One region of the Pedococcus sp. P2_D9 genome, then DNA from elsewhere that is predicted to be linked to it. Evidence: riboswitches for the same ligand, from Rfam matches in the RefSeq annotation. Region 1 holds a riboswitch; each other region holds the start of a gene.
What was found. A riboswitch is a leader RNA that binds a small molecule or an ion and turns the genes downstream of it on or off. The one in region 1 is predicted to bind S-adenosylmethionine.

Region 1 (7,708 bases):
AACACCTCGGCCGCGGGACCGGCCAGCGACAACGCCTCGCTGAGCGAGTGGGCCGTCTCCACGTCGGGGTGGCTCCAGTCGGGCTGGCGGGTCACGACGATGGTCCGGCGACCCGGCAGCACCCGGCCGATCGAGTCGAAGGTCTTGCGTCCCATGACCATCGGATGGCCCATGGTCGTCCGCTTGAAGTAGGCGAAGTCCTCGGGCAGGTGCCACGGCATGTCGTTGTCGGCCCCGATGACGCCGTTGCGGCCGACCGCGGCAATGAGCGTCACGTTGGTCATGGGCACAGGGTAGCGACCACGCGGAGGTCACCGCCGGGCCCGCACGGTCCGCGGCCTGACTCAGACCGCGATGGGCGCCTTGATCGAGGGGTGCGCCTGGTAGCCGACCAGCTCGAAGTCGCCGAGGTCGAACTGGTCGATCTCCTTGCCGGACGCGATCTTCATCTGCGGCAGGGGGAGGGGCTCTCGGGTCAGCTGGAGGGTGGCCTGTTCGACGTGGTTGGAGTACAGGTGGGCGTCGCCGAGGGTGTGCACGAAGTCACCGGGCTCGAGGTCGCAGACCTGCGCCACCATCATGGTGAGCAGCGCGTAGGAGGCGATGTTGAACGGGACGCCGAGGAAGATGTCGGCCGAACGCTGGTAGAGCTGGCAGGAGAGCTTGGGCCGGTGCCCGTCCACCGCGGGGGACACGTAGAACTGGAACATCGTGTGGCACGGCGGGAGCGCCATCGAGTCGACGTCCGCGACGTTCCAGGCCGACACGATGTGCCGACGGCTGTCAGGGTTGGTGCGGATCGACTCGATGACCTTGGCGATCTGGTCGACGTGGCCGCCGTCTGGGGTCGGCCAGGACCGCCACTGGTAGCCGTAGACCGGCCCCAGGTCGCCGTTCTCGTCCGCCCACTCGTCCCAGATGGTGATGCCGCGTTCCTGGAGCCACCGCACGTTGGAGTCGCCGCGCAGGAACCAGAGCAGCTCGCCGATGATCGACTTGAGGTGGAGCTTCTTGGTCGTGAGCACCGGGAAGCCCTCGGACAGGTCGAACCGCATCTGGTAGCCGAACACGGAGCGGGTGCCGGTGCCGGTGCGGTCGGACTTGTCCGTCCCGGTCGTCATGACGTGGTCGAGGAGGTCGAGATACTGCTGCACGGACGCAGCGTAACGCCGGGCGGCGACAGGGCACCGAAGCAGACCAAAACCGCAGCGTATGCCGCGTGGCCGGCGCCGCGGCATACCTCGGTCGCCGCGTCGATGCCGCCAGCTCGGCGTCACCTTCCCGCCAAATTGCGTCCCGGTCGGTGTCCGCCGCGCGGGGCGTGCTCTGCGGGGCGATAGCCTGCAGGCATGAGCACCTCGTCCCCGTTCGGCCGCGTCCTGACCGCCATGGTCAGCCCGATGAAGCCCGACGGAAGCCTCGACCTCGAGGGCGCCCGCCGACTGGTCGCCCACCTGCTCGACAGCGGCCACGACGGCATCGTCGTCAACGGCACCACCGGTGAGTCCGCCACCCTGAGCGACGACGAGTCCATCGAGATGGTGCGCCTCGTCGCCGAGGCCGTCGACGGTCGCGCGGCGGTCGTCGCCGGGGTCGGCTCCAACGCCACCGCACACAGCGTCGAGATGGCCGGTCGTGCGGCGGAGGCCGGCGCCACCGGGCTCCTGCTCGTCTCGCCCTACTACAACAAGCCGACCCAGCGCGGGCTCGTCGCGCACTGCCACGCGGTGGCCGACGTGACCGACCTGCCGGTCATGCTCTACGACATCCCGGGCCGCACCGGCATCCCGTTCGACACCGCCACGCTCCTCGAGCTCGCCGCCCACGACCGGGTCGTCGCGGTCAAGGACGCCAAGGGCGACGGGTGGGCCTCGACCAAGGTCATGGCCGCGACCGACCTGCTCTACTTCTCCGGCGACGACGCCGCGAACCTGCCCTGGCTCGCCCTCGGTGCCATCGGGGTGGTCAGCGTCGTCGGCCACGTCGCCGGCAAGGACTATGCCGCGATGGTCGCAGCCGTCGACGGCGGCGACCTCGACGGCGCCCGAGACATCCACCGACGGCTGGTCCCCGCCGTCGACGCCATCATGAGCACCTCCCAGGGTGCGATCATGGCCAAGGCCGCGCTCGTCGAGCTCGGCGTCATCGACCACGCGACGGTGCGCTTGCCGCTCGTCGAGTCACCACCGGAGCACCTGGACATCCTGCGCGCCGGTCTCAAGGAGTCTGGCCTGCTGTGAGTCATCCCCACCCCGAGCTGAACCTGCCCCGGCCGCTCGCGAAGAACGGCGTGCGCATCATCGCGCTCGGCGGTCTCGGCGAGGTCGGCCGCAACATGGCGGTCATCGAGCACGACGGCCAGCTGCTCGTCATCGACTGCGGCGTGTTGTTCCCTGAGGACCACCACCCCGGCGTCGACCTGATCCTCCCCGACTTCGAGTACCTCGAGGACCGGCTCGACGACATCCAGGCGATCGTGCTGACCCATGGCCACGAGGACCACATCGGCGCGGTGCCCTACCTGCTCAAGCTGAAGCGCGACATCCCGATCGTGGGGTCGATGCTGACACTGGCGCTCATCGAGGCCAAGCTCAAGGAACACCGGATCACGCCGTACACCCTCGGGGTCAGAGAGGGGATGCGCGAGAAGCTGGGCGTCTTCGACTGCGAGTTCGTGGCGGTCAACCACTCGATCCCGGACGCCCTCGCGGTGTTCGTCCGGACACCCGGCGGAACGATCCTGCACACCGGTGACTTCAAGATGGACCAGCTGCCGCTCGACAACCGGCTCACCGACCTGCGCGCGTTCGCGCGGCTGGGGGAGGAGGGCGTCGACCTGTTCATGACGGACTCGACCAACGCCGAGGTGCCCGGCTTCACGACGCCGGAGAAGGACATCGCGCCGGCCATCGACAAGGTCTTCCGCGACGCGGAGCGCCGGATCATCGTGGCCTGCTTCTCCTCGCACGTGCACCGCGTCCAGCAGGTGCTCAACGCCGCCGAGACGGCCGGCCGCAAGGTCGCCATGGTGGGCCGGTCGATGGTGCGCAACATGGGGATCGCCGCCGAGCTGGGGTACCTCCACGTGCCCGACGGCGTGCTCGTCGACGTCAAGAAGCTCGACAAGTTCCCCGACGACAAGGTCGTCCTGATCTGCACGGGGTCGCAGGGCGAGCCGATGGCGGCCCTGTCGCGGATGGCCAACCGTGACCACCGCATCGACGTGGGAGAGGGCGACACGGTCCTGATGGCCTCGTCGCTCATCCCCGGCAACGAGAACGCCGTCTACCGCATCATCAACGGCCTCATGCGGCTCGGTGTCAACGTCGTGCACAAGGGCAACGCCAAGGTGCACGTCTCCGGCCACGCCAGCGCCGGTGAGCTGCTCTACTGCTACAACATCGTCAAGCCCCGCAACGTGATGCCGGTGCACGGCGAGTGGCGACACCTCGTCGCCAACGCCGAGCTCGCGGTCCAGACCGGTGTGCCGCGCGAACAGGTCGTGCTGGCCGAGGACGGCGTGGTCGTCGACCTCGTCGACGGCGTCGCGCGCATCGTCGGGGCGGTCCCGTGCGGCTACGTCTACGTCGACGGGTCCTCGGTGGGTGAGTTCGACGAGGCGCTGCTCAAGGACCGCCGGATCCTGCGTGACGAGGGGTTCATCTCGGTCATCGTCGTGATCGACTCCGCCACGGGCAAGATCGCCGCGGGACCGGAGATCCAGGCCCGGGGTTTCGCCGAGGACGACGAGATCTTCAGCCAGGTGCGGCCCAAGATCGAACAGGCGCTCGCCGAGGCCACCGGCAACGGCGTCACCGACTCCCACCAGCTCGAGCAGGTCATGCGTCGCGCGATCGGTGGCTGGGTCGGCGGCAAGATCCGTCGCCGCCCGATGATCATCCCGGTCGTCATCCAAGCCTAGCCTGCGCCTGCTCCACCCGAGAAGGGCGCGCTTCACCCGAGAACCGTTTCCGGGTGAAGCGCACCTTTATCGGGTCACCCGATAAAGGTGCGGCAGGTGGGGCTCGGGTATGCCGCGGGGGCGGCTACCAGGGGCGCGCGAGGTCGAGCGCGCGCGGGTCGCCGACCGGCAACCACCCCTGCGGTCCGTTGACGTAGTCGGCGCGGGGTCCGTGCTCGGCGAGCTCGGCCACGGCTGACAGCAACCGCTCGACGTGCTCAGCGGTCGTGGCCAGCCCGACACTGGCGCGGACGGCGGTCGTGGACCCGACGGCGTGGGGGTCGTCGAGCAGGGCGTCGACGCACAGGTGCGCACAGAACTTGCCGTCCCGGACCCCGATGCCGTGCTCGGCCGACAGGGCCGCGGACACCAGTGACGAGTCGACCCCGTCGATGGTGAAGGTCGCCACGGCAACGCGCTCGTGGTCCGGGCTGAAGAGGGAGTAGGTCTGCACGCCGTCGATGGCGGCCAGACCGTCGAGCAGACGCTGGCCCAGCGTGCGCTCGTGCTCCTCCACCGCGTCCGCGTGCGCCCGCAGGGCATGGCACGCGGCAGCGAGGGCGATCGCGCCGATGACGTTGGGACTGCCGCCCTCGTGGCGTGCGGCCCCCTTCTGCCACACGACTGCGCGCTCGGTCACGGACTTGGTGGCGCCGCCGCCGGCGAGGTAGGGCGCCGCAGCGTCCAGCCAGTCCGCCCGGCCTGCCAGGACTCCCGTGCCGAACGGTGCGTACAGCTTGTGGCCGGACAGCACGGCGTAGTCGACACCGAGGTCGTCCAGGTCCACGCGGCGGTGGGGGGCGTACTGCGCGGCGTCGAGGACCACCCTCGCGCCCGCCTGGCGGGCGATCGCCGCCAGCTCGCGGACCGGCCAGATCTCTCCCGTGACGTTGGAGGCGCCGGCGAGCACGACCAACCGGTGGCGGCCGGGGTGGTCGCGAAGCGCAGTCCGCAGGAGCGCCCTCGCGTCGCTGATGCTGCCGGGGACCGGAAGCCGGTGGGTGCGCTGGTGGGGCCACGGCAGAAGCGCGGCGTGGTGCTCGGACTCGAAGACGAAGACCTGCGTGTGGCGCGGCAGACATCGCGCCAGGAGATTGAACGAGTCGGTGCTGTTGCGGGTGAAGACGACCTCGTCGCCCTCGCGTGCCCCGACGAACGACCGCACCTCGGCCCGCGCCTGCTCGTACCAGGACGAGGTCACCCGGGAGGCCCAGCCATTGCCGCGGTGGACCGAGGAGTAGGTGCGCACCGCCGTGTCGACGGCCTTCTTGACGCTGACCAGCGCCGGCGTGGACGCCGCGTGGTCGAAGTTGGCGTAGTCCACGGCCCCGTCCAGCGTCGGCACGAGCAGCGACTCCGACACGACCGCGGGCAGCGGGCCGACCTCGCCCAGTGACCGGGCATCGGGAACAGGGCGGAGGTGGCTCTGGGTGCGGGCGTGCGCGAGGGGGGCGCTGCGACGGAAGGCTGGTGGCGGGGTGCTCGCGATCGACATGGGTAGAGCTCCTGGTCCGGGTGGGACCCGAGAGCTCCCGAGTCCGCGCTTGCCGGCTGCGGGTGCAGTCGGCCCGGTCGTCACCCGGAGCACCCCACCGCGGAGGAGGGTTGCTGGTCAGCAAGCCGGGGCTGTGCGCTGACACTCATGACCTGTCGTCGAGGGTAGCGGCACGGGTCAAGCGGGATCCAGCACGTGGGCGTGGGTTCCCGCGATCTGAGATGGCGGAAGTCCGTGACCGCCAGGTGGCCGGAGGCAGGGCCGAGCGATCTGGCGGGGCGGGTCGGCATCGCCGTCCCCACGCGACCCTTCCCCCTGTGCGCGCCTGTGCCGACGACCACTGCTGGTCGTCGGCACAGGCCCCGCCAGACGCAAGGCCCAGCGTCCCACCGGGCGTGCGCCCTGGTAAGGGCTACCTGCCCTTCGTACCCGATCGGGGAGGGCAACTCGGCCGTTCGGGCCAGGGCGATCCGGACACATTGCCTGCGGGTGGAACGCGTGTGACGCGTGTGTCCCGTGTGACCTTCGCGTAGCCTGCGGAGCATGGCGACACGTCCGTCCACACCAGCACGATCAAATGCAGGGTCGCGCTCGTCGGGGAGCCGGGGCACCGCAACACGCCCCGCCAACCGCAAGAGCAGCACACCCCGCAAGTCCCCCGCGCGTGGCAAGGCCAGCGGTGGCGGACTGCCGCTGCCCCTGCGCGCGGTCCGCGGCACCTGGATGGGCATGGCACACGTGGCCGGCGGCGCGGTGCGCCGGGTCGGCACCAGCGCCCGTGAGCTCGAGCCCGAGCACCGACGTGACGGGCTCGGCTTCTTCCTCATCGGAGTGTCGATCCTCGTCGCCGCCCGGGAGTGGTGGGCCTTCGAGGGCGCCCTCGGCGACGTCGTGCACGCCGTCGTCGCAGGCACCTTCGGACGCGTCGCCTATGCCGTGCCGCTCGCCCTGCTCTTCCTGGGCATCCGCTTCCTGCGCGCGCCGCAAGAGGACTCGGCCAACTCCCGCCTCGGTGTCGGCCTGGGCGCCCTCGCCTTCGCCGCCTCGGGGTTGGCCCACGTCGCCGCCGACATCCCCACCCCACCCCAGGGCGCCGACGGGATGCGTGACGGTGGCGGCATCATCGGGTTCCTGGCATCCAGCCCGCTCGAGGCCGCGGTGTCGGTCTACGGCACCGTGCCGATCCTGTTGATGCTGGGCTTCTTCGGCCTCCTGGTGATGACCGCGACGCCCGTGCACATGGTCCCCACCCGCCTCGCCGAGCTGCGCGACCACCTCCTCCACCGTGGGACGGTCGACGCCGGGAAGGACCCGCTCGCCGACGCGGTCGAGGACAAGCCCAGGCGTCGTCGCCGCGTGATCGACCCGGAGGGTCCGCTCGAGGGGGACGAGGCGTTCGAGCAGGCCGCTCTCGTGGCACCCGACGGTCGGCGGTTCCGCCCCGGCGAGAAGCGCCCCACCTCGCCCGGCGTTCTGGCCCCTTCGGCGACTGCCGAAACCACCTCGCCCGCCAAGGGCCCGGCCATCGAGGTCAAGGCCGCCCTTGAGGCGCCCCCGACGACCCCGCTGCCACAGCGAGTCGAGCAGCTCGCGCTCGCCGGCGACATCACCTACACGTTGCCCGACAACGCCATCCTTGAGCCGGGTTCCCCGCACAAGACCCGCAGTGCCGCGAACGACCGCGTGGTCGAGTCGCTGAGCCAGGTGCTCGAGCAGTTCGACATCGATGCCCAGGTCACCGGCTTCAGCCGTGGACCGACGGTCACCCGCTACGAGGTCGAGCTCGGCCGTGGCACCAAGGTCGAGCGCGTCACCGCGCTCTCCAAGAACATCGCGTATGCCGTGGCCTCGGCCGACGTCCGCATCCTGTCGCCGATCCCGGGCAAGTCCGCGATCGGCATCGAGATCCCCAACGCCGACCGCGAGAAGGTCAGCCTCGGCGACGTGCTCCGCAGCCAGGCAGCGCGGGGCAACGAGCACCCGATGGTGATGGGCGTCGGCAAGGACGTCGAGGGCGGCTACGTCATCGCCAACCTCGCCAAGATGCCGCACCTGCTCGTCGCGGGCGCCACCGGCGCGGGCAAGTCCAGCTTCGTCAACTCGATGATCACCTCGATCCTCATGCGGGCCACGCCCGACGAGGTGCGCATGGTCCTGGTCGACCCCAAGCGGGTGGAGCTCACGGCATACGAGGGGATCCCGCACCTCATCACGCCGATCATCACGAACCCCAAGAAGGCCGCCGAGGCGCT
Region 2 (7,708 bases), on a different contig from region 1:
CCTACCTGGCCACGGACGCCTTCCCCGACAAGACGGTGTGGTCGCACTTCGGGTCCGGCTACGGCTTCGTGCCACTGGTGCTGCCGGTGCTCGGCCTGCTCTGGTTGCGGCGCACCCGTCCCAGCTGAGAGCTGGTCGGTGGCCTTCGTCGACCGCTAGTCCGTGGCTGTGTCCACCGGCTCGTCGACTGGCTCTTCGACTGGCTCGTCGACTGGCTCGAGGACGAACACGGGGATCAGCCGGTCGGTCTTGACCTGGTAGTCGGCGTAGGGCGGGAACGCCTCGACGCACCGCGGCCACCACTCCTCGCGCTCGGCGCCCTCGAGCTCCCGGGCCCGGACCGTCCACGTGCGGTCGTCGTCCTGGAGGTCGAGGACCGGGTTCTTGCGGATGTTGGCGTACCACTTGGGGTGCTCCGGCGCGCCACCCTTGCTCGCCACCGCGGCATACACACCGTCGTGCTCGACGCGCATCAACGGGACCTTTCGCACCTTGCCGGAGAGGCCGATCATGGTCAGCATCACGACCCGTCGACCCTGGATGGCGACCGCTCGGGTCGTCCCGGCGGCCTCGATCTGCTCGACCTGCGTTCGGACCCAGCCGGTGGGGCTGGCGACGTACTCACCAACAATGCTCATGGGTCCATCACAACACGAACCGGCACATCTCGGGTGGAGGGGTCGAGCAGGCGGGTCGGCTGGGTGGGACCTGTCGGGCGCCGACGATCCGGCGCACAGGCGGCTGTGGACAACTCCGGGAGGCGTCCCACGACCGACCTACCCTCGGACCCATGACCCGGATCGAGGTGAACTCCGACACCATCGTGGCGCTGGGCGCTTCCCTCCGGGAGGTGGCCGACGACCTCCTGTGGCAGGCGGTGCGCAGCTCGGAGCAGACCTGGTCGCTGGGCCCCGGCGACAGCGCCGGAGCCCTCGCGTCGGTGCTGGGTGACTTCGAGCACCAACGTCACGTGCTCGGCCGCGCGCTCGAGGACCTCGCGGCCGCGACGGCGCTGGCCGGGCGGCTGTACGCCGACGTCGAGAGCACGAGCGCCGCCGCCTTCGACGGTGGCCCGGGATGACGATCCTGAGGCCGCTGCCGGGTGATCCCGGCACGGTGCGCGCACTCGCCGACCGGCTGGCCGGGCAGGGCGAGCTGCTGCTGGCCCTGGCGAGCACGGTGCGAAGCCTCGGCGACCCGAGCAGGACGACCTGGGAGGGGCCGGGCGGCGCCGCCTTCGCCGCTCGGTCCCGCACCGCGGCCTCGCTCCTGGTCTCGGTGGGGCGTCGCTACGCGGTGTCGGCGGTGGCCCTGCGGCCTCTTGCCGCAGCCCTGGCGGAGGCGCAGCACGACGCCTCCTGGGCGGTGACGACGCACGCGGAGGCCTGGCAGCTCGCGGTCACCCTCGGCAACCGGCGGGTGATGGCGCAGGAGAGCGCCGACCCGACGCAGCGTGCGGTCGCCGCGGACCTGCACCGCAAGGAGCTGGAGCAGCTCGAGCTCGTCCAGGTCGCCGAACGCCGCCATGCCGCAGCCTGGCATCGGTTCGCCGAGGCGGACCGCCGGTGCGCCACGGTTCTGCACCAGCTCGTCCAGGACGGCCTCGACGACTCACGGATGTACGACTCGCTGACGGGGCTCAGTCGCGGGGCCGGCGTGCTCGGGAGCGCGGCAGGGGCCGTGGCGATGGCTCCCACGCCGCCGTCCAAGGCGCTGGGGGTCGCCGCCGGGGCGTGCGACGGACTCCAGCTGACGGCAGACGCGGTGGTCAAGGTCGGCTACGGCGACGGGGACTGGGGCCACATCGGCGTGGGCGCCGCCATGTCGGTCACCGGCGCCGCGTCCGGCGTGCTCAAGCGAGGCGCCCTGGCGACGAACCCCGCGGCCCTCGCGGGCCCGACGAGGACGGCGCGACGCTCGCTGCGCTTCGGCACGGCTCAACGGCTCCGGCTCGCGACGGCCGAGGAGCTTCGCCGCGCCGGTCGAGCCGAGTACCAGCCCGACGCCCGCACGTTCCGCGCGACCCGGTCGCCGGGCTCGCCGACCGCGACAGCGCACTGGGTGGCCGAGCAGGTCGCGGGACGTGCACGCGTCCTCGTGCGCAACAAGTGGCTCGACGACCTCGCCCTGGTGACCCGTGACCCCGCCCGGTCGCGCACGATGTTCGTGACCGGCCTCGCGGCCGAGGCGACCACGGCGGGTCTGGGGGCCGTCGGCACCGGGCGCGACCTGTACGCCCGACACGAGGGGGACCTGGCGATGCGGACCCGCGACGCCACCGATGCGCGCGGCACCACCCCCGATCCCGACCCACGTCCCGGCGCTCGCTGACCCGCCGTTCGTGCGTCCGCCATGAGAGATGGGTATGCCGCCCGCTCACCTCCCCGGCGTAGCCTCGGCCCAGGTCATGAGTGCCAGCGACAAGCCCCGGCTCGCTGGCCGGCAACCCTCCTCCGCGGTGGGGTGCCCCGGGTGAAGACCTGGCGGGCGGCGCAGTCGCCGTCCGCAAGCGCGGGAGACCCACCACGTGTCCCGCACCGTTCCGGCGGTGGCATCAGTGATCACAGGACCTCGGGAGCTCGAACCTCCCTTCACAGGCACCTCGACCACCCGCTCCGCCGGTGACGGTCCCCCGATCCGTGCCACGCGGCATCCGAGAGTGAAGGACACCGAGATGAGCTCCACCAACTGGTCGTTCGAGACCCGGCAGGTCCACGTCGGACAGGAGCCGGACGCCGCCACCGGCGCTCGCGCCCTGCCGATCTACCAGACGACGTCGTACGTCTTCAAGGACACCGAACACGCGGCAAACCTGTTTGCCCTCAAGGAGTTCGGCAACATCTACACCCGCATCATGAACCCGACCCAGGACGCTGTCGAGCAGCGAGTCGCGTCGCTCGAGGGCGGGGTCGGGGCGCTGCTGGTCGCCTCGGGCCAGGCTGCCGAGACCCTGGCCATCCTCAACATCGCGGAGGCGGGGGACCACGTCGTGGCGAGCCCGAGCCTGTACGGCGGCACCTTCAACCTGCTCAAGCACACCCTCCCCAAGTTCGGGATCGAGGTGGGCTTCGTCGAGGACCCCAACGACCTGGAGTCCTGGCGGGCCGCCGTCCGACCCAACACCAAGCTGTTCTTCGGCGAGACGATCTCCAACCCGAAGTCGGAGGTGCTCGACATCGAGGGCGTCGCGGCCGTCGCCCACGAGGCCGGAGTGCCGCTCGTCGTGGACAACACGATCGCGACGCCCTACCTCATCCGCCCACTGGAGTGGGGAGCCGACATCGTCGTGCACTCGGCCACCAAGTACCTCGGTGGTCACGGCACGTCGATCGCGGGGGTGATCGTCGACGGGGGCACGTTCGACTTCGGGGCCGACCCCGACAAGTTCCCCAACTACAACACCCCGGAGGAGAGCTACCACGGGCTGGTGTTCGCGCGGGACCTCGGCGTGGGGAGTGCCTTCGGCGCCAACCTCGCGTTCATCCTCAAGGCGCGCGTCCAGCTGCTGCGCGACCTTGGTCCCGCGATCGCACCGTTCAACGCCTTCCTCATCGCCCAGGGCATCGAGACACTGAGCCTGCGCATCGAGCGGCACCTGGAGAACACGCACAAGGTGGCGGCGTTCCTCCAGCAGCACGAGCAGGTCGAGCAGGTCGTGTGGGCCTCCCTGCCGGACCACGAGTCGTACGCGAAGGCAACGAAGTACACGCCCCGGGGTGCTGGGGCGGTGCTGGCGTTCGAGATCGTCGGCGGCGTCGAAGCGGGGCGTCGGTTCGTCGAGTCCCTCGTGCTGCACAGTCACGTCGCCAACATCGGTGACGTGCGCTCGCTCGCGATCCACCCAGCCTCCACGACCCACTCCCAGGGCCCGGACGGCGACCGTCTGAAGGCCGGGGTCACGCCCGGGCTGGTGCGCCTCGCCGTGGGCATCGAGCACATCGACGACATCCTTGCCGACCTGGAGCAGGGCTTCATCGCGGCCAAGGGCGTCTGAGGCGACTGCTGACACCTGCGTCCGACCGAACACGTCGAATGCAGGTGTCAGCAGTCGGCCGCGGGGGGATACTGGGGCATGGCTTCGCACCCGGGGCCCGTGACGCTCCACCTGCACGTCCACACGGTCCACCTTCCACACCAGGTCGCACCGCTTCTCCTCGTCGCGGTCGTGACGGTCCTTGCCGTCGTCCTCGTGCTGGTGACCGTCGCAGGTGGCGGGGCGATCCTGGCTCCCGACCAGCTGCCGAACCCGCGCAACCTGACGACACTGGTGCGCTGAGCAGACCCAGGGGTGGCTGGGGCTCACCCGTATGATTTCGCCCGTGTCCTCCGAGCAGCGGTCCCGGTCTCGGCGGCCACGTCAGGCGGGCCCACCTCGGCCCGTGCGCGTCCCGCCGCCCGTGCCGGAGCTCAAGTACCCGCCGGACCTGCCGGTCGTCACGCGCAAGGACGACATCGCCGCCGCGATCCGCGACCACCAGGTCGTCATCGTCGCGGGCGAGACGGGCTCGGGCAAGACCACCCAGCTGCCCAAGATCTGCCTCGAGGTGGGGCGCGGGCAGGCCGGACTGATCGGGCACACCCAGCCGCGACGCATCGCGGCCCGCTCGGTCGCCGAGCGGATCGCCGAGGAGCTCGAGGTGGAGCTCGGTGGCGCGATCGGCTACCAGGTGCGTTTCACCGACCAGAGCAGCGACTCCACCCTCGTCAAGGTGATGACCGACGGCATCCTCCTCAACGAGATGCAAAGAGACCGGTTGCTGCGCAAGTACGACACGATCATCATCGACGAGGCGCACGAGCGGTCGCTCAACATCGACTTCATCCTCGGCTACCTCAAGCAGCTGCTGCCGCGACGCCCTGACCTCAAGGTCATCATCACGTCGGCGACGATCGACCCCCAGCGGTTCGCGGAGCACTTCTGCTCGGCCCGTGGTGAGCCGGCGCCGATCATCGAGGTGTCCGGTCGCACCTACCCGGTGGAGGTCCGCTACCGCCCGCTCGTCGACCCTGAGCGGCCCGATGCCGAAGAGCGCGACCAGGTCACCGGCGTGTGTGAGGCCGTCGAGGAGCTGTGGACCGAGCGGGCCGCGGACGGCACCGGTCACGACATCCTCGTGTTCCTGTCCGGGGAGCGCGAGATCCGGGACACGGCGGACGCGCTGGAGAGCCTGAAGCTGCCGCAGACCGAGGTGCTCCCGCTCTACGCGCGCCTCTCCGCGGCAGAGCAGCACAAGGTCTTCGGACGAGCCGCCGGACGCCGGATCGTGTTGGCCACCAACGTCGCCGAGACCTCGCTCACTGTGCCCGGCATCCGCTACGTCGTCGATGCCGGCACCGCGCGAATCTCGCGGTACTCCCAGCGCACCAAGGTGCAGCGGCTGCCGATCGAGGGGATCTCGCAGGCGAGTGCGAACCAGCGCGCCGGCCGCTGTGGGCGCCTCGCCGACGGCATCTGCATCCGGCTGTACTCCGAGGAGGACTACGAGGCGCGACCGGAGTTCACCGAGCCCGAGATCCAGCGCACCAGCCTCGCGTCCGTCATCCTCCAGATGACCTCGCTGGGCCTCGGCGACATCGCGGCCTTCCCCTTCGTGGACGCCCCGGACGCCCGCCAGGTCGCCGACGGCATCCGACTGCTGGAGGAGCTGCAGGCCTTCGACATCGGGCAGGACGGCCCAGACGGGTATGCCGCGGCGTCGCCCTCCACGGGCCCGCCCCGGAAGGGGCGTGGCCGCGGAAGGAGGCTCACGGCATACGGGACGTCGTTGGCGCGGCTGCCCGTGGACCCGCGGCTGGGACGCATGCTGATCGAGGCGGGCGCGCTGGGCTGCACCCGCGAGGTGCTGGTCATCGTCGCCGCGCTCTCCATGCAGGACCCGCGCGAGCGACCTGCCGACAAGCAGACCCAGGCCGACCAGTCGCATGCGAGGTTCCGCGACGAGCACTCTGACTTCATGTCGTTGCTGAACCTGTGGGCCTATCTCAAGGAACAGCAGAAGGCGTTGTCGCACAGTGCTTTTCGGCGCATGTGCCGCACGGAGTACCTCCACTACCTGCGGGTGCGGGAATGGCAGGACCTGCACAGCCAGCTGCGCAAGGCGTGCCAGGACGTCGGCATCGACACGAAGGCGGCGACCGCAGCCCCGGGGGAGCCGCCCAACGCCGACCTCATCCACCAGGCGCTGCTGGCCGGACTGCTGTCCCACATCGGGCTGCGCGACGAGGCCAAGCGTGACTACCTGGGGGCTCGCGGGGCACGGTTCGGCATCTCGCCCGGCTCGACGCTCTTCCGCCGTCAGCCGACCTGGGTGATGTCGGCCGAGCTCGTCGAGACGACCCGGCTGTGGGCGCGCAGCAACGCCAGGATCGACCCGATCTGGGCCGAGCGGCTGGCCCACCACCTCGTCAAGCGCACCTACTCCGAGCCGCGTTGGTCTCGCAAGCAGGGCGCTGTGGTGGCGACCGAGAGGGTCACGCTCTACGGCGTCCCCCTCGTGGCCGCCCGCACCGTGCAGTATGCGCGGATCAACCCCGAGGAGTCGCGGGACCTGTTCATCCGGCATGCGCTGGTCGAGGGGGACTGGGACACGCACCACGCGTTCTTCACCGCGAACCAAGCTCTGCTGCAACGACTCTCCGAGCTCGAGGAACGAGCCAGGCGCCGCGACATCGTCGTCGACGAGGAGGACCTCGTGGCGTTCTACGACGCACGGGTACCCGCCGAGGTGGTCTCCCAACGCCATTTCGACCGCTGGTGGAAGGACGCCCGCCGCACGACGCCGCAGCTGCTGACCTTCACCGAAGAGCTCCTCACCCGCGAGAGCGCGGAGGGGGTGTCCGCCCTCGACTACCCGAGGACGTGGACCCAAGGGGGCATCGAGCTGCCGGTCACCTACCAGTTCGAACCGGGTGCGGCGGCGGACGGCGTGACGGTGCACATTCCTGTCCAGGTGCTCAACCAGGTGTCCGACGCGGGCTTCGACTGGCAGGTGCCCGGGCTGCGGGAGGAGCTGGCGACGGCGCTGCTGCGGTCACTGCCGAAGGCCACCCGGGTGCACTTCGTCCCGGCGCCCGACCACGCGGCTGCTGCTCTCGCGCAGGCCCAGCCCGGCGGCGACCGACGGCTGGCTGACGAGCTCGCTCGGGTGCTCCGCGCACGCACCGGGATCCAGGTGCCGCCCGAACAGTTCGCGGCAGACCGAGTCCCCGACCACCTGCGCATCACGTTCGCCGTCGAGGACGGCACTGGACGCGTGCTGGGCAGCGGCAAGGACCTGGACGCCCTCCAGGAGCAGCTGGCCGGCCAGGTGCAGCGGCGGATGTCGAGTGCGGCCGCAGCCATCGAGCGGAAAGGATTGCGGCAGTGGGACTTCGGTGACCTGCCTGCGACCTTCGAGTCGACGTCCGGTGGCCAGACCGTTCACGGCTTCCCTGCTCTGGTGGACCGCGGCGACCGCGTCGACATCGTCGTGATGCCCGGCGCGAGAGAGGCGGGCGCGGCCACTGCGCTGGGTGTCCGGCGGCTGTTGCTGCTCAACACGACGGCGCCCTGGAAGCGAGTGCTGGCCACCCTCACCAACGCGCAGAAGCTGGCTCTGGGCGACAACCCGCACGGCTCCGTGCCGGCCCTGCTCGACGACGCCCTGGCCTGCGTCGTTGACGCGATCGTCCTCGAGCGAGATGGCCACGGGGCGGGCGCCGATGGAGT
Region 3 (7,708 bases), on a different contig from region 1:
GCCGGACGAGGACGGTGTTCACGAGGAGCCCGAACAGCGAGACGGTGAGGATGCCGGCATACATGTCCGGGATCTGGAAGCTGCTCTGGGCGTTGACGATCAGGTAGCCCAGCCCCGCCTTTGCACCCACCATCTCGGCCGCGATGAGGACCAGGATCGACGCCGTCCCAGCCATGCGGACGCCCGTGAAGATGGTGGGCACCGCCGAGGGCAGGACCACCTTCTGGAACAGCCTCAGGCTGCCCAGCCCCAGCGACCGGGCGGCTCTGACGAGGAGCGGGTCGACCGTGCGCACCCCGGCGATCGTGTTGAGCAGCACCGGGAAGAAGCTCGCGTACGCGACGATCGAGATCTTGCTCGTCTCCCCGATCCCGAGCAGTAGGACGAAGACCGGCAGGAGCGCGAGGGCGGCCGTGTTGCGGAAGGCTTCCAGCAGCGGCGTGAGGAACTCGCGCAGGCCGTCGTACCAGGCCACCACGAGTCCCAGCCCGATGCCCGCGACGACCGCGACGCTGAACCCGATCACCGACCGGGTCAGGCTGGCCGCGACGTGCTGCTGGAGCTGGCCGCTCTGGACCAGCCCCCACCACGCCTGGAGCACTTCGTGCAACGGGGGGAGGAACACCTTGCGCGCGGGGTCGAGCAGGTACTGCGTGCCGAACTCCCACAACAGGAGGAAAAGCACGACGGCAGCAGACCTGCGCGTCCCCCGCCCGAGGCGGCGCGCGGCGCCACCCCACCAGGTATGCCGCGTGGCGGCCGGCCGAGCCACGCTCGCCTCGGGTGCCGGGCCGGGCTGCGTCGGCACTGTCAGATCACGACCTGGGTCCAGGGTTGCGGTGCTCATCAGGCTGCCTTCTCTGTGCCGTCGGGCTGGATCTTGAGATGACCGGCGTCCTGGGCGCGGCGCACCTCGTCGTGCAGGAGCGTCCAGACCTCGTGCCGGTAGTGCACGAAGCGGGGGTCCGACCGCAGGTCGGTGGTGGACTCGCGGTCGCCGAGGTCGACGTCGACGAGAGCCTTGAGACGCCCGGGCCGGGCGCTCAGGACGGCCACGCGCTGGCCGAGATAGACCGCCTCCTCGATGCCGTGGGTGATGAACACGACAGTCGTGTCGGTGGCTCGCCAGATCCGCAGCAGCTCGTCCTGCAGCTGTTCACGGGTCTGCGCGTCAAGGGCAGCGAACGGCTCGTCCATGAGCAGGATGCCGGGCTGGTAGGCCAGGCTCCGGGCGATCGCGACCCGCTGCTTCATCCCACCGGAGAGCTCGTGTGGATACCGGTCCTCGAACCCCTCGAGCCCCACGAGGGCCAGGTTCTCGCGGGCCCGTTCGGTGCGCTCGCGGCGACTCAGTCCCCGTTGCTCGAGGCCGAACGTCACGTTGGCGAGGGTGGTCCGCCAGGGAAAGAGCGCGTACTGCTGGAAGACGATGCCCCGGTCGAGACCGGGACCGGTCACCTCGGCGCCGTCCACGAGGACGCTGCCGCTCGTGGGGCGGCTCAGCCCGCCGAGGAGGTCGAGCAAGGTGGTCTTGCCCGACCCGCTCGGTCCGACCAGCGTGAGGAACTCACCGCGTGGCACCTCCAGGGACACGTCGTCCAGCGCGACCAGCGGGCGTGCTTGCGGCTGGTCCCTGGTCGGGCGGAGCGCGAACTCCTTGGTCACGCCACGCAGCTCGATGTGGGCACTCATGAGGACGCCTTCGACGCGAGCCCGTTGTAGTCGTTGGTGTAGAGGTCGCGGGGCTTGAGCGCGCCCTGCTCGAGGACCCCGCTGTCGACGAGCCACGGCTCCCAGCGGGTGAAGTCCTGGTCACTGATCAAGCCGCCCTTGCTGGCGACTCCCACGCTCTTCCAGAACTTGAGGTTGTCGGTCTTCTCGTTGCGACCACGCTTCTCGATGATGGTGGTGAACCGCGTGATGACGGTCTCGCGAGAGCTCGTGCGCTCCCACTCGATCGCCTTGGCGACCCCGGTGACGAACTCCTTGGCTGCCGCCGGATGCTTGGCGATGAAGTCGTCCCGTAGGACGTACTGACCACCGTTGAAGGCGCCGAACAGCTCGTAGTCGCTGAACAGCGACCGCAGCCCACCCGTGGCGATGGCGTGGTCCTGCAGGACCCCCGAGAGGGTGCCGACGTCGACCTGCCCACGCCGGACGGCCYGCTCGGTGTCGTTGGGGGGCAGTGGGACCAGCTGCACCTGCTTGATCTCCTCCGGCGTGAGGCCGTTCTTCTTCAGGTAGGTGTCGATGACCGCCTCGGCGTGCGCCCCCAGAGTGTTGACAGCGACCTTCTTGCCGATCAGGTCGTGCGGGGTCCGGATCGGACTGTCGTTCTTGACGTAGAAGCCGTTGAACGTCCTGGCGTCCTCGCCGTAGTAGTTGATGACGGCCTTGACCGGGGCGCCTGCGCTGATGAGCTTGACCACGGCGCCGGAGAACGCACCGCCGAAGTCGGTCTGCCCCGTGGCCGCGGACTGGATGTCCTGGGGACCGCTGGTGGTGTTGCCGACCCAGTTGAGCTTGAGGGTGGGGAAGTAGCCCAGGTCGGAGGCGAGCTCGGGTAGCGACACCGAGTTGGCCCACCCCTGGTAGCGAATGGTCACCGGCCCCTTGTCCTTCGCGGACGTGCTGGCCTCGCTCGACGGGAGCGAGCAGCCGGACACCAGGACGAGTGGCAGGGCCGCCGCCAGCGAGGCGATCAGCGCCCGGCTCGCGGTGAAGGAACCACGAATCGCGCGCATCAGGCCACCGCCTCGCGGAGCACGGCACCCGCGGTAACCAGCGAGCGGCCTGCCACGGTGTCGAGGAAGACGGTCGTGACCTCGCGCAGCGGTCGCAGGGCAGCCTCGTCGAGGAAGGCCTCACCCCCGTCGACGAGCCTCACGTGGTCGGCCAGGACGAACCAGCCCGGGGTGATGCTGCTCGGCGACAGGCTCGCCAGGACGGGGCGGAGGGCATAGTCGACGACCAGCACGTGGGCGGGCGTGCCGCCGGTGGCCACCGGCAGGACGACCTTGCCCCGCAGCGCGAACTGCGGCAGCAGGTCGAGGAAGGTCTTGAGCAGGCCGCCGTAGGCCGCCTTGTAGACCGGGGTGGACACGACGACCGCGTCTGCCGCCTCGAGCGCAGCCACGGCGCGTGCCACTTCGGGGTCGTGGGCGTCACCGCGCAGGAGTGGGCCGGCGGGCAGGTCCCGCAACACGATGGGGACGACGACGTGGCCGGCGCGTTGGAGCTGTCTTGCGATGTCGGAGAGGACGGCGTCGGTCTTGGAGGAGGGGGAGGGACTGCTGGAGATCGTGGCAATGACAGCCATGGGTGGATCCTTTCGGGCAAGGGGAATCGCCGGTCCTGCGCCGAGGCGCAGAACCGTTGGAGGAGAATGGGTTTCGAGGTAGCAGTCGTCGAACAGACCTACGAGCGCAGGTCGGAGACCGGCTGAAGCCGACGAACGACGAGGGCGCGCGTCAGGGGCGACAGAGTGCGCTGGAAACCCTGAGCAGGTCGATGTGCCTGCGCAGGACGGGTAGACAGGAGCGATCGACTGCCTGCCTGGATCCGTTGTCCTTCATGGGTTTCCGTCCTCGGATGAGGCTCGAGAGCCTCGCGCTTGCGGCAGTCGTCCGACTGCCACCTGGTCTTCACCCGGAGCACCCCACCGCGAGTGGGAGGGTTGCCGTCCAGCGAGCCGGGGCTTGTCACTGGAGCTCATGACCTACGTCGAAGGTAGCGGTTCCTTCATTGCCTATCAAATAAGTAGGATATGCCTCTCGCATGGTGGGACGACAAAGAGCGCCCACGCACGGAATCCGTTGCGCGGGCGCCCTTTTGGACAGGCGTCATATGCGTGGCGGGGGCCCGCCAGGGTCCGTCAGACGCTGACCTCGATGGCGATCTTGCCGCGGACGTGCCCGGTCTGGCTCAGCTCGAACGCCTCAGCCGCATCCGCGAGCGCGAACACGTCGGCCACCGGCACGGTCAGCCGACCCGCGTCGGCGAGGTCGCCCAGCGCAGTCAGGTCCTCGGCGTTGGGCCGCACCCATGCGGCGATGCCACCGGCCTCGGCGACGGTGCCGTCGGCGATCGACCCGTGCCGTCCACCGTCGGCGAGAACGGCCTGCGTGACGTCCAGGACCCCGCCGACGAAGTCGGCCACGACGTCCACGCCGTCGGGCGACAGCTCACGTACGCGCTCGGCCAGCCCCGCGCCATACGTCACCGGCTCTGCACCCAGCCCGCGCAGGAACTCGTGGTTGCCCTCGGAGGCGGTGCCGATCACGCGCGCGCCGAGAGCTCGGGCGATCTGCACGGCGAAGAGACCGACTCCACCGGCGGCGGCGTGCACGAGGACCGTCTCGCCATCCTTGAGTCCCAGCCGAGCGATCAGCTGGTATGCCGTGAGGCCGGCAAGCGGGAGGCCCGCCGCCTGGTGCCAGTCGAGGGACTTCGGCTTGCGGGCGACCGTGCGGACGGGCGCGGTGACAAGCTCGGCGAAGGTGCCGCCCTGCACCCAGTCCTTGCGGGCGTAGGCGATCACCTCGTCGCCGGGGGCCCACTCGGGGGTGTCGGGGCCGACCGCCTCGACGACTCCCGAGACGTCCCAGCCCGGGATCGCGGGGAACTCCACGACCATGAGGCCGTCGAGATAGCCCTTCATGACCTTCCAGTCGACAGGGTTCACGGCTGCGCTGCGCACGCGGATGAGCACCTCGCCGGGGCCGACCTTGGGGTCGGGGAGGTCGGTGAGCTGGAGGATGTCGGGGTCGCCGTACTCGGCGAAGGTGATTGCCTTCATGGTGGGGGCAACGTCGCCACCCACGGGGTATTCCGCGATGACCGTCGGTTGTGAGGGGGCAGCACGGATCGGCTATGATCCTGCAGTCGCGACGGTCCCCCGGGCTTCGGCACGAGGCCGCCGCGATCGCATGTTCTGCATTGCATGGTCACCATCACGCACATGCACCCACGGCCAGGTAGCTCAGTTGGTACGAGCGTCCGACTGAAAATCGGAAGGTCGGCGGTTCGACCCCGCCCCTGGCCACCACCCAAAGCCGCAGGTCAGGGACCCGTGACCTGCGGCTTTGCGTATCTCTCGCCCTCCGTTGAGGAGGGGCGGCTTGCCGCCAATGACCGCGATTAACCGGCAATAGCCGAGAGATGTTGCACGAGATGTTGCACGAAATCTCGAGGTCAACAGACTCGGGCAGCTCAAGCAGATGGCCGCGCCCGGGACGATCCGGCCGTTAGAGGCTGCGCTCACCGCGGCGTCCGCGGAGGGCCGGCTTCTAGCCCATGCCCCCCGGCTCTGGTCACCGGACCGACGTCGAGGAACGCATGTCCGATATGTGCTGAGCTATTCATTACGAGCGTCTTTGGCCCTGGGGCGACGTCGGCGGCAGTGGCGTCAGGAGCACCAGCCGTACGAATCTGACGCCATCGGTTGGGCCGTTCTCAGATCTCGTGTGCCCAAATTGTGCCCACGCGTGAGGGAGGCTTCGTGGGCTGTCCGCGCCTTCCGACATGCTGTCTGGCATGACAGAACCTGGCACAGCGTTGCCGAACGGCTGGACCCAAGCGCCTGTTGCCCTCCTCTCAGAGGCCACCGAGCGAGTCATGTCCATCCTCTCGAATACGGACACAGCGGTCGAGAGATTGGCCGCGTACTACCGGTGGGAGGGCGACTATGCCGGGGCTGCGTTTGTGACGGTGAACCCGAACGATCCGTATGCCATCGAGGCGAGCGATCTGTTCGCGGTCACGCTCCTGAATGTCGAGATCCCACAGATGGCGGCCCGGCGAATCTTGGAGCCGGGTGCAACCTCGGCTCACTTGAGCCGGCTATTGGCTCTCGACGAGCTCGGCCTCGATCGGAATCTGCAGACCTCCGGGCTCGAGACGCTGTCCGCCATGGGTCTGTTCTACGACACCGTGAAGATGGCGTTGGCGCCTCACCATGTTGCGACGTCCGACCGCTGGGTGACCGCGGCGAAGGTGTGCGCTCGCAAACGACCAGACCTGTTTCCTGTCCGAGACAACGACGTGACCAAGCTGCTGGGCACGCGCGCCTCGAAGAGCTACGCGCTCGACTGGTTGGTGTTCAAGCATCTCCTGAGCACGGACCATCTTCTGCGGGCCCTAGACGAGGTTGTGGACCGCGCCGCGCAGAAGCCAGGCGTCAGGATTGGGGACCCGAACCTTCGGTTGCGGCATTTGGACGTGGTCCTCTGGACGCACGCCAATCCCCCACCCGGCACGTAGGTGCACTTTGCGCCGAGGCCGGGCGGGCGGGTCTGCGCATTGACTCGAGGGCGGGGAGCCGGAAGGTGACCGGCTGCGATGCCGGTACGGGCGCCAACCGAACGGGTCTTAAGGCGGAAAATAGGCCGGAAGGTGCTGGCTGGGGCTTACGGCAGCCGTGCGCCCGCCCGCCCCGTCCGTCAACAGTGCAGTAGACGGTGAGCTGAGTCGGAGTTGAGAGCAGCGTCCTGGGAGGTGGTCAGGGCGCTACTTGCATGTGCCGCCCTCGGCGCGGCCGCGCCCGGAACGGCCGCCAGGCCGCATACCCGGCATGGCCGCGCCGCAGGCGCGGCTCGCGGCGGAGCCGCGTTTAAGCCAGTAGAGAAAGTCCTCACCACCAGACTCGGCAGACACGCGCGCCCGCCGGAGTCGGCCACTACACTGCGCATCACGGCCTCCTTAGGGTGGCTTTGTAGTTGCTTTTTCGGTGGCTTAAGCGTAACGTCAGGCTCTCCACAAGGAGGATTGATGGCACCCACTCAGATCTCGACACACGCCGACACCACACGGCAGGACATCCACGAAACGACGCGCCAACTCCTTAGCCATTTGGGGCTGACGGCCGTCTCCCTCCTCGCTGGTGCCAAGGATGCCAAGCAGGCGAGTCGCTGGGCCCGAGCCGACGCAGCAGAGCCGCGACCGGAGGCACGGAAGCGACTGTTGGCGGCGCATAGGGCCTGGATGCAGGTGTCAACAGCGGAAAGCGATTACATAGCTCGCAACTGGTTCATTGGCAGTAATCCTCGGCTCGGTGAGGTCTCCCCCCTCGAGGCCCTACGGGAAGGCGACATTCAAGAAGTATTGGACGCTGCGGCCGCCTTCGTTAGCGGTACGGACGGGTGACTGCCGCGCCTTCGGCTGAATCGAGCCGCACCTGCGAAGCAACAGGATTGAGGCTTTCACCCCCGTCGGGCCAGCGCTTTTGGCGCGTTCAAAAGCCATCTTGGGGTGCCCTAAACCCGCCCCTTCGCCCAAGCGACCTCACCACCGCCGGCCGCTGGGGTCGCTGGGACGCCGCCGGACACCGAACCATCTATGGAGCGGCTCCGCGCCGCTACGCATATCAAGAGGTGCTCGCGTATCTCGCGCCGTCACCGTCCTTGGCGGAAACGTCAATGACCGACGTCTTCGAAGACGGCAACAACGGCACGGAGTCAGTCTTGGACTCGATTCGGCGCGACTGGGCAGGTCGCATGCCCCCAGAACACATCGCGCGACAGTGGCGCGATGAACGAACCATTTACGAACTGGAGCTTCCAAGTTCGGGCTGGTTCATTGATATTACCCACGGCGACAGTCTCGCCGCACTAAACAGCGCGGACGGGCCCTTCGCCTCTTTGCTCGCACCTACTCGCCGGCTCACACTCGAGGATCTTGTCGGACGGGACCGCGTGCTCACCTGCGCCAT
Region 4 (7,708 bases), on a different contig from region 1:
CGATCGCGTCCCTGCGCGGCTACGACATCAAGCGACCCGAGATCCGGTCGGCGGTGCTGCTCACCCTCGTGGGAGCCGACGCGGACGACCTGCTCAAGAAGGCAGGTGTGGCCTCGACCGGCCGACTCGCCAACCTCGCGGCCCAGCGGCTGCCCGGGCCTGCGTTGATGGTGGTCAACAAGGCGGTCGGCTTCCGGCTGCTGTCGACCGCTGGGAAGAAGACGCTGAGCCGGTTCGGCAAGGGCGTGCCCGTCATCGGCGGTGTCGTCGGCGCGGGCCTCGACAGCTACCTGCTCAAGAAGATCGCCGACCACGCGCGTCACGAGTTCCCGCCCAGGGCCACTGGCTTCTGAGTGGCGTGCTGCGCCGGTTGGACGCAGGCTGGGGGAGCGCCGGGAATCACCGGGGCACCCAGGTCGTTTGAACCGTGTCCGGGCCATCGTGGTGCCCGGAGCCTGCGCCTTCGAACAACGGGAGTCTGACCATGGCCATGACCCGCTTCGGTGCCCTGCGCACCATCGCCACCGCAGTCCGCACCGCGACCCGTCCGGGATCGCCCGCGCTGGGTGAACGCCTGATGAGCCTGCCCCGGCTGTTCCGGGCCACCTTTCGCGGCGAGTATGCCGGGACCACCCGCGGTCGGCTCCTGATGGTTCTCGGCGCGGTGGCCTACGTCGTGTCGCCCATCGACCTGATCCCCGAGCTGGCGCTGTCCGTCTTCGGCCTCGCCGACGACGCGGTGGTGGTGTCGTGGATCGCGGCGACCGTCGTCAACGAGACCGAGTCGTTCCTGGCCTGGGAGCGCACCACGCCGGCGAGGGCGCACGAGACCGTCGAGGGCGACGTCGTCCGCTGACTCCAGCACGTCCTCATCCGCTCGGTCGGGGTGTGTCGAGGGCGTGGCGGGCCGTGAGGACGCCATTGCTGCGCCGTGGCGGCGCGGAGCAGCCCCACCCCGTCGGCGTGGGTGCGCCTGTCCACAGGGCTGGCTCCGGCCCCTGACCCGAAGGCCCCCGGGAGGCCAGCGTTGGCCCATGAGCCAGATCAGACTGCGCGGCCCGGCCGATGTCGTCGCCGTGCTGCCCTACCAGCTCGGCTACCACCCCCAGGACTCGATCGTGCTGGTCGCCCTCCACGGTCGCAGCGTCGGGTTGATCGAGCGGATCGACCTGCCACCACCCCAGGACGCGGAGCAGGTCGGCCGCGTCCTCGTGGCTCCGCTGCTGCAGGACCGGCCCGAGGCGGTCATGCTCGTCGGCTACGAGACGGCGGCGGGTTCGAGCCGGCCCGGTCTGGACGCCGTGCGTCGCCTGGCGACCGAGGCCGACCTCGAGGTCCTGGACCGACTCGTCGTCCGCGACGGGCGCTGGTTCGCCATCGACTGCGCCGACGGATGCTGTCCGGCCGAGGGCGCGCCGGTCCCGGAGGCGGCCGACACCCCCGCCGTGGCCGAGTACGTCGGGCTCGAGATCGCGCCCCTCCCGGGTAGGTCCGCGATCGCGGACCTCGTCGCCGCGGACCCAGTCCTCGCCGAGGCGGTGGCAGCAGAGCTGGGTAGCGGCTCGGAGCCCGAGTCGGGACGCCTCGATGCTGCCCGTCGGCTCGAGGCGCTGTCGCGCTGGTCGGTGGTGTGCGACGTGACCGGTGGCGCGCCCGAGGTCGCAGAGCTCGGGCCCGCCGAGGTCTGCCTGCTCGTGCGCAGCCTGGAGGACCTCGCGCTGCGCGACGGACTCGTGGCCTGGCTGTGCCCTGGTGCCCTGCCCCTGGACTCCCTGTCGCCGGACCTCGTCGACGCCTTGCGCTGCACGCTGCCGGCTCCCACCTGGCACCGCAGCCCGGGGGCAGGGCCGTCGGCCGGGGCCGGTCGCCGTCTCCTGGCGAGGTTGCAGTCCCTGGTCAGGTCGGTCCCCGACGACCACGCGGCTCCGGCGCTCACCGTGCTCGCCAACTGTGCCTGGTGGCAGGGCGACGGCGCGTTGGCCCGGACCTGCGTGGACCGGGCGCTCCGGGCGCGCCCCGACTACCGGCTGGCGCAGCTGCTCGAGCGCATGCTCGACCTCGGCGTGCGTCCCGGCAGCCACGGCGCGCAGCGCGCGGCCGAGCTGCGGTCGGGCTGACCCAAGTGCTCGCGCGCAGCTCGGCGGGGACGACGCGTCCATCGTGCGGACGCCGCGGACACGCCGACGGCCTCCTCGTATGATGGTCGCCAGGTCATGAGTCCCAGCACCAAGCCCCGGCTTGCTGGGCGGCAACCCTCCTCGCGGTGGGGTGCCCCGGGTGAAGACCCGGCCGACCCTGACCTGGGCGGCAAGCGCGAGCGCCACAGGAGCAGTTTCGATGACCACGACCTCCCCACCACGAGCGACGTCAGGTGCCTGGCGCGACGGTGACCCGGTCGGTCGACGCCAGTTCGTCGACCTCGGCGCGGTCGAGCTCGAGCGCGGTGGCGTCCTTCCCGGGGTGCGGGTGGCCTACGAGACCTGGGGTGAGCTCAGCGCCGCGGGTGACAACGCCATCCTCGTCGAGCACGCCCTCACCGGTGACAGCCATGTCGAGGGACCGACCGGTCCTGGTCATCCGACGCCGGGCTGGTGGGACGGGCTGATCGGCCCCGGTCGGCCGCTCGACACCGACCGCTACTTCGTCGTTGCCGCCAACGTCCTGGGCGGCTGCCAGGGGAGCACCGGCCCGTCCTCGCCGGCCATCGACGGTGCCCCGTGGGGGAGCCGCTTCCCCTTCGTCACCGTGCGTGACCAGGTGCAGACCGAGGCCCTGCTCGCCGACGTCCTCGGCATCGACCGCTGGCACGCCATCCTGGGTGGCTCGATGGGCGGGATGCGGGTCCTCGAGTGGGCGGTGACCCACCCCGAACGGGTCGCGATGGCCATCGTGCTGGCCAGCACGGCATACGCCACGGCGGAGCAGATCGGCTGGTGTCAGGCGCAGCTGTTGGCGATCCGCGCGGACGGCGACTTCCACGGCGGCGACTACTACGAGCGCGGCCCCGGTCCCGAGACCGGGCTCGGGATCGCGCGGCGGATCGCGCACGTCACCTATCGCAGCGAGCTCGAGCTGCACGAGCGCTTCGGTCGCGAGCCGCAGGAGGCGGAGGACCCGTTGGGCGGTCACGGCCGCTATGCCGTCGAGTCCTACCTCGACCACCACGCCGGCAAGCTGGCCGGACGATTCGATGCCAACTCCTACGTCGTCCTCACCGAGGCGATGAACTCCCACGACGTCGGACGAGGCCGTGGGGGAGTCGCCGCGGCGCTCGCCAGGATCTCCGCTCAGGTGGCGGTGGTCGCCGTCGACTCGGACCGGCTCTACCCGCCGCGGCTGTCCCGAGAGATCGCCGACGCCGTCCCGGCGGCCCAGCTGCACACCGTGCACTCCGACTACGGCCACGACGGGTTCCTCATCGAGATCGAGCAGGTCGGGCAGATCGTGGCCCGGGTTCTCGCAGGCCCTGCCTGACGGGGGGATTTCCGGTACGGTCGGGCCCAGCGGCTGCCGTCGCCTGGTGTGCCCCGGGTCCACCACCCGGTCGCACCGCTACTCGGTCAACTGAACGTAGGAGGTCCCTGTGGCCATCGTTGTGGGATATGTGCCGACGAAGGAAGGGCGGGCGGCTCTGCGCCGGGCCGCGGACGAGGCGCTGCTACGCAAGTCCAAGCTGATCGTCATCAACTCCCAGCGCGGTGGCCGAGACTTCGACAGTGAGGAGGCGAACCGTTTCGATGCCGACCTCTCCCGCATCCAGGGCGAGCTGGACGAGGAGGGGCTGGAGCACGAGGTGCGTCAGCTCGTCCGGGGCAACGAGCCGGCCGAGGACCTGATCGCAGTGGCCGAGGAGGAGCACGCGGAGTTCATCGTCATCGGCCTGCGTCGTCGCACCCCCGTCGGCAAGCTCATCCTGGGCTCGAACGCCCAGCGCATCCTGCTCGACGCGTCGTGCCCCGTCCTGGCCGTCAAGGCCGACGCCTGAGGCGACCGGTCTGCACCGGTCCGGCACGGCTCTCCATGGCTGTCCAGCGGGACATCGCGCCGTGTCGGCAGTGTGCCGATGCGTGATCTGCGGGCAACTCGTTTTACAATGTCATCAACGAGATCTCGTCAGGGTCCAGCCCAGCCGATCTCGGCAATACTTCCACTCCCGCTGTTGTTGTCACAGACATCCTCAAGCATGGCTGTGATGACGTGCGCCGTGCCGCGAGTCCGCGACGAAAGGTAGTCCGTGTCGCCTGTGTCCAAGAAGGCTGCGAGCCCCGCACCGTCTCTTCCCCCCGAGTTCTCCCACCCCGCACTGCAGAAGCTGCTCAAGCAGGGCCGCACCAACGGCTCGGTCGACAGTGGTCAGTTGCGTGATGCCCTGGAGGGGGCCGAGATCGCACCCACGCGGATGAAGGCTGTGCTGCGTTCCCTGGACGAGCAGGGCATCCACGTGACCCTCGACTCGGCCACCGCCTCACGCGCGGTGGCTGCGACGAGCACCCGCAAGAAGACGACGACCGCGCCGGCCAAGAAGGCGGCCGCCAAGACGGCAGTCAAGACTGCCGCACCTGCCGCCAAGTCGACGGCCAAGGCTGCGTCGCCGAAGGCCGAGTCGGCGAAGGACACCCCCGTCAAGACTGCGACCGCGAAGGCTGCGACCAGCAAGACGGCGCCGGCGAAGGCGACCACGACGAAGAAGGCCGCCGCCGCAGCCGCGGGCGAGGCAGCCCCGGCCACGAAGAAGGCCGCGACCACGAAGTCGGCAGCCAAGACCGAGGCCACGGACGCTACTGCCACGGCGGCTGACGCGGCCGGCAACGGCGACGACGAGGCGGTGCCGGCAGAGCCCACCGACGTGGTCGAGTCCGAGCTCGAGGACGTCGTCGTCGAGGACGACACCGAGGACGAGAAGAAGGACGACGAGGACGAGGGTTCCGGCTTCGTCCTGCGCGATGACGACGAGGACGACGCTCCTGTCCAGCAGGTCGTCACCGCCGGTGCCACCGCCGACCCGGTCAAGGACTACCTCAAGCAGATCGGCAAGGTCGCCCTGCTCAACGCCGAGCAGGAGGTCGAGCTCGCCAAGCGCATCGAGGCCGGGCTGTTCGCCGAGGAGCGGCTCAACTCGGGCGACAAGATCGAGATGAAGCTCAAGCGTGAGCTGTGGTGGATCGCCCAGGACGGCAAGAAGGCCAAGAACCACCTGCTCGAGGCCAACCTGCGCCTCGTGGTGTCGCTCGCCAAGCGCTATACCGGTCGCGGCATGCTCTTCCTGGACCTGATCCAGGAAGGCAACCTCGGCCTGATCCGTGCGGTGGAGAAGTTCGACTACACCAAGGGCTACAAGTTCTCGACCTACGCGACGTGGTGGATCCGCCAGGCGATCACCCGCGCCATGGCTGACCAGGCCCGCACCATCCGCATCCCGGTCCACATGGTCGAGGTCATCAACAAGCTGGCCCGCGTGCAGCGCCAGATGCTCCAGGACCTCGGGCGCGAGCCCACCCCGGAGGAGCTCGCCAAGGAGCTCGACATGACCCCGGAGAAGGTCGTCGAGGTCCAGAAGTACGGTCGCGAGCCCATCTCCCTGCACACCCCCCTCGGTGAGGACGGTGACAGCGAGTTCGGTGACCTCATCGAGGACTCCGAGGCCGTCGTCCCGGCCGACGCGGTCAGCTTCACGCTGCTGCAGGAGCAGCTCCACTCGGTGCTCGACACCCTGTCCGAGCGGGAGGCCGGTGTCGTCTCGATGCGCTTCGGGCTCACCGACGGCCAGCCGAAGACGCTCGACGAGATCGGCAAGGTCTACGGCGTGACCCGTGAGCGGATCCGTCAGATCGAGTCCAAGACGATGAGCAAGCTGCGCCACCCGAGCCGGTCCCAAGTGCTGCGCGACTACCTGGACTGACGCGCGGTCCGGCGCTGGCCGGCATACCTCTCCACACGAACGCCCTCCGAGACTCGGGGGGCGTTCGTCGTTCCCGCCTGTCGTCGGGGCTTGCGCTGACGCCGCTACTCAGTGTTACTATCTACCGGTAGTCATTAACACTGAGTAGCGAAGGGAGGTTCCATGGGCAAGCAGGAGACCGAGATGCTCAAGGGGACGCTGGAGGGGATCGTCCTGGCCATCCTTCTCGCTCGGCGGGCGTACGGCTACGAGATCACCGCCTGGCTGCGCGACCAGGGCTTCTCCGACATCGCCGAGGGCACCGTCTACGCGCTGCTGGTCAGGATCGAGCAGCGCGGCCTGGTCGACGTGGAGAAGGTCCCGTCCGAGAAGGGCCCGCCGCGCAAGGTGTACTCGCTCAACGCGCAGGGGCGCGAGCACCTCGAAGAGTTCTGGAGGACCTGGAGCTTCCTCACCGAACGTCTCAACCAGCTCCGCAGTGAGAACGCCCAGAGCCCGGACGAAGGAGATAAGTAGGCATGGCAGCCAAGTGGATCGAGACCGTCACCGGCTCGTGGGAGCAGAAGAAGCAGTACCGGGCGTACAAGGCCCGCATCGACGCGTTGCCGGAACCGTACGGCGCTGCGGCCAAGGCCGTGCAGCGGTACCTCATGTACTACGGGGGCATCACGGACGGCACCATCGCCGTCACGATGCTGGGAGACCTCGCGGACCTCTGGGACCGGGCCGCTGCCGACGGAACCCCTGTGCGGGCCATCGTGGGCGAGGACCCCGTCGACTTCGCCGAGGCGTTCGCGCAGGCCTACACCGGCACCCGGTGGATCGACAAGGAGCGCGCCCGCCTCACCAAGGCGATCGACGACGCCCAGGAAGGTGACGCCAAGGGAGGTGAGGACCGATGACGACCGACGCTGCCATCCAGGTGCGGGGCCTCGAGAAGTCGTACAAGGACCTGGAGGTGCTCCGAGGTGTCGACTTCGAGGTGGAGACGGGAACCATCTTCGCCCTGCTCGGGGCGAACGGGGCGGGCAAGACCACGGTCGTGCGCATCCTCGCCACGCTGCTCAAGGCCGACGCGGGGACGGCTGTCATCGACGGCGAGGACGTGGGCACCCACCCGGCCCGGGTGCGTGAGTCCATCAGCCTGACCGGACAGTTCGCCGCCGTCGACGAGATCCTCACCGGACGGGAGAACCTCGTCCTCGTCGCACGGCTGCGGCACCTCGAGGACCCCGGCGTGGTCGCAGCCAGGCTGCTCGAACGGTTCGCACTGACCGACGCGGCGAGTCGGAGGGTGTCGACGTACTCGGGCGGCATGCGCCGCCGTCTCGACCTCGCCATGAGCCTCATCGGGAGTCCGCCGGTCGTCTTCCTGGACGAGCCGACGACCGGGCTCGACCCCCAGGCGCGCATCGAGGTCTGGCAGGCCGTCAAGGAGCTCGCCGCGCACGGCACGACGGTGCTGCTCACGACGCAGTACCTCGACGAGGCCGAACAGCTCGCCGACCGGCTCGCGATCCTCCACGAGGGCCGGATCATCGTGAACGGCACCCTCGCCGAGCTCAAGCAGCTGCTGCCGCCGGCCACGGTCGAGTACGTCGAGAAGCAACCCACCCTCGAGGACGTCTTCTTCGCCCTCGTCGGCACGAACCACTGAGGAGCACCGATGACCACGCACTTCTTCGGCGACACGACCGTCCTGCTGGGCCGGTCCCTGCGCCACATCACGCGCAGCCTGGACACGATCATCACCACCACGGTCATGCCGATCGCCTTCATGCTGCTGTTCGTCTACGTGTTCGGTGGCGC

Region 2: linked by a shared signal. The riboswitch ahead of AC1DXJ_RS10640 (bifunctional o-acetylhomoserine/o-acetylserine sulfhydrylase) and the one ahead of AC1DXJ_RS17330 (aminotransferase class V-fold PLP-dependent enzyme) in region 1 are both predicted to bind S-adenosylmethionine.
Region 3: linked by a shared signal. The riboswitch ahead of ssuE (NADPH-dependent FMN reductase) and the one ahead of AC1DXJ_RS17330 (aminotransferase class V-fold PLP-dependent enzyme) in region 1 are both predicted to bind S-adenosylmethionine.
Region 4: linked by a shared signal. The riboswitch ahead of metX (homoserine O-acetyltransferase MetX) and the one ahead of AC1DXJ_RS17330 (aminotransferase class V-fold PLP-dependent enzyme) in region 1 are both predicted to bind S-adenosylmethionine.

Annotation. Positions count from the first base shown of each region.
Region 1 covers NZ_JBFUEI010000012.1:103,184-110,891, forward strand. Annotated here, with positions in the region: gene AC1DXJ_RS17310 (dihydrofolate reductase) at 1-284, opposite strand, end outside; gene AC1DXJ_RS17315 (thymidylate synthase) at 345-1,154, opposite strand; gene dapA (4-hydroxy-tetrahydrodipicolinate synthase) at 1,350-2,240, shown strand; gene AC1DXJ_RS17325 (ribonuclease J) at 2,237-3,922, shown strand; gene AC1DXJ_RS17330 (aminotransferase class V-fold PLP-dependent enzyme) at 4,047-5,456, opposite strand; SAM riboswitch class IV at 5,497-5,609, opposite strand; gene AC1DXJ_RS17335 (FtsK/SpoIIIE family DNA translocase) at 6,000-7,708, shown strand, end outside.
Region 2 covers NZ_JBFUEI010000005.1:105,937-113,644, reverse strand. Annotated here, with positions in the region: gene AC1DXJ_RS10660 (hypothetical protein) at 1-128, shown strand, start outside; gene AC1DXJ_RS10655 (nitroreductase family deazaflavin-dependent oxidoreductase) at 156-638, opposite strand; gene AC1DXJ_RS10650 (hypothetical protein) at 791-1,081, shown strand; gene AC1DXJ_RS10645 (hypothetical protein) at 1,078-2,331, shown strand; SAM riboswitch class IV at 2,404-2,518, shown strand; gene AC1DXJ_RS10640 (bifunctional o-acetylhomoserine/o-acetylserine sulfhydrylase) at 2,675-3,994, shown strand; gene AC1DXJ_RS10635 (hypothetical protein) at 4,073-4,276, shown strand; gene hrpA (ATP-dependent RNA helicase HrpA) at 4,308-7,708, shown strand, end outside.
Region 3 covers NZ_JBFUEI010000006.1:128,727-136,434, reverse strand. Annotated here, with positions in the region: gene AC1DXJ_RS11935 (ABC transporter permease) at 1-847, opposite strand, end outside; gene AC1DXJ_RS11930 (ABC transporter ATP-binding protein) at 847-1,692, opposite strand; gene AC1DXJ_RS11925 (ABC transporter substrate-binding protein) at 1,689-2,744, opposite strand; gene ssuE (NADPH-dependent FMN reductase) at 2,744-3,319, opposite strand; SAM riboswitch class IV at 3,605-3,719, opposite strand; gene AC1DXJ_RS11915 (NADP-dependent oxidoreductase) at 3,875-4,798, opposite strand; tRNA gene AC1DXJ_RS11910 (tRNA-Phe) at 4,971-5,047, shown strand; gene AC1DXJ_RS11905 (DUF6308 family protein) at 5,617-6,261, shown strand; gene AC1DXJ_RS11900 (hypothetical protein) at 7,416-7,708, shown strand, end outside.
Region 4 covers NZ_JBFUEI010000005.1:89,561-97,268, reverse strand. Annotated here, with positions in the region: gene AC1DXJ_RS10590 (EcsC family protein) at 1-353, shown strand, start outside; gene AC1DXJ_RS10585 (YkvA family protein) at 485-856, shown strand; gene AC1DXJ_RS10580 (DUF4192 domain-containing protein) at 1,035-2,117, shown strand; SAM riboswitch class IV at 2,210-2,320, shown strand; gene metX (homoserine O-acetyltransferase MetX) at 2,338-3,474, shown strand; gene AC1DXJ_RS10570 (universal stress protein) at 3,584-3,985, shown strand; gene AC1DXJ_RS10565 (RNA polymerase sigma factor) at 4,235-5,899, shown strand; gene AC1DXJ_RS10560 (PadR family transcriptional regulator) at 6,062-6,415, shown strand; gene AC1DXJ_RS10555 (DUF1048 domain-containing protein) at 6,418-6,801, shown strand; gene AC1DXJ_RS10550 (ABC transporter ATP-binding protein) at 6,798-7,556, shown strand; gene AC1DXJ_RS10545 (ABC transporter permease) at 7,566-7,708, shown strand, end outside.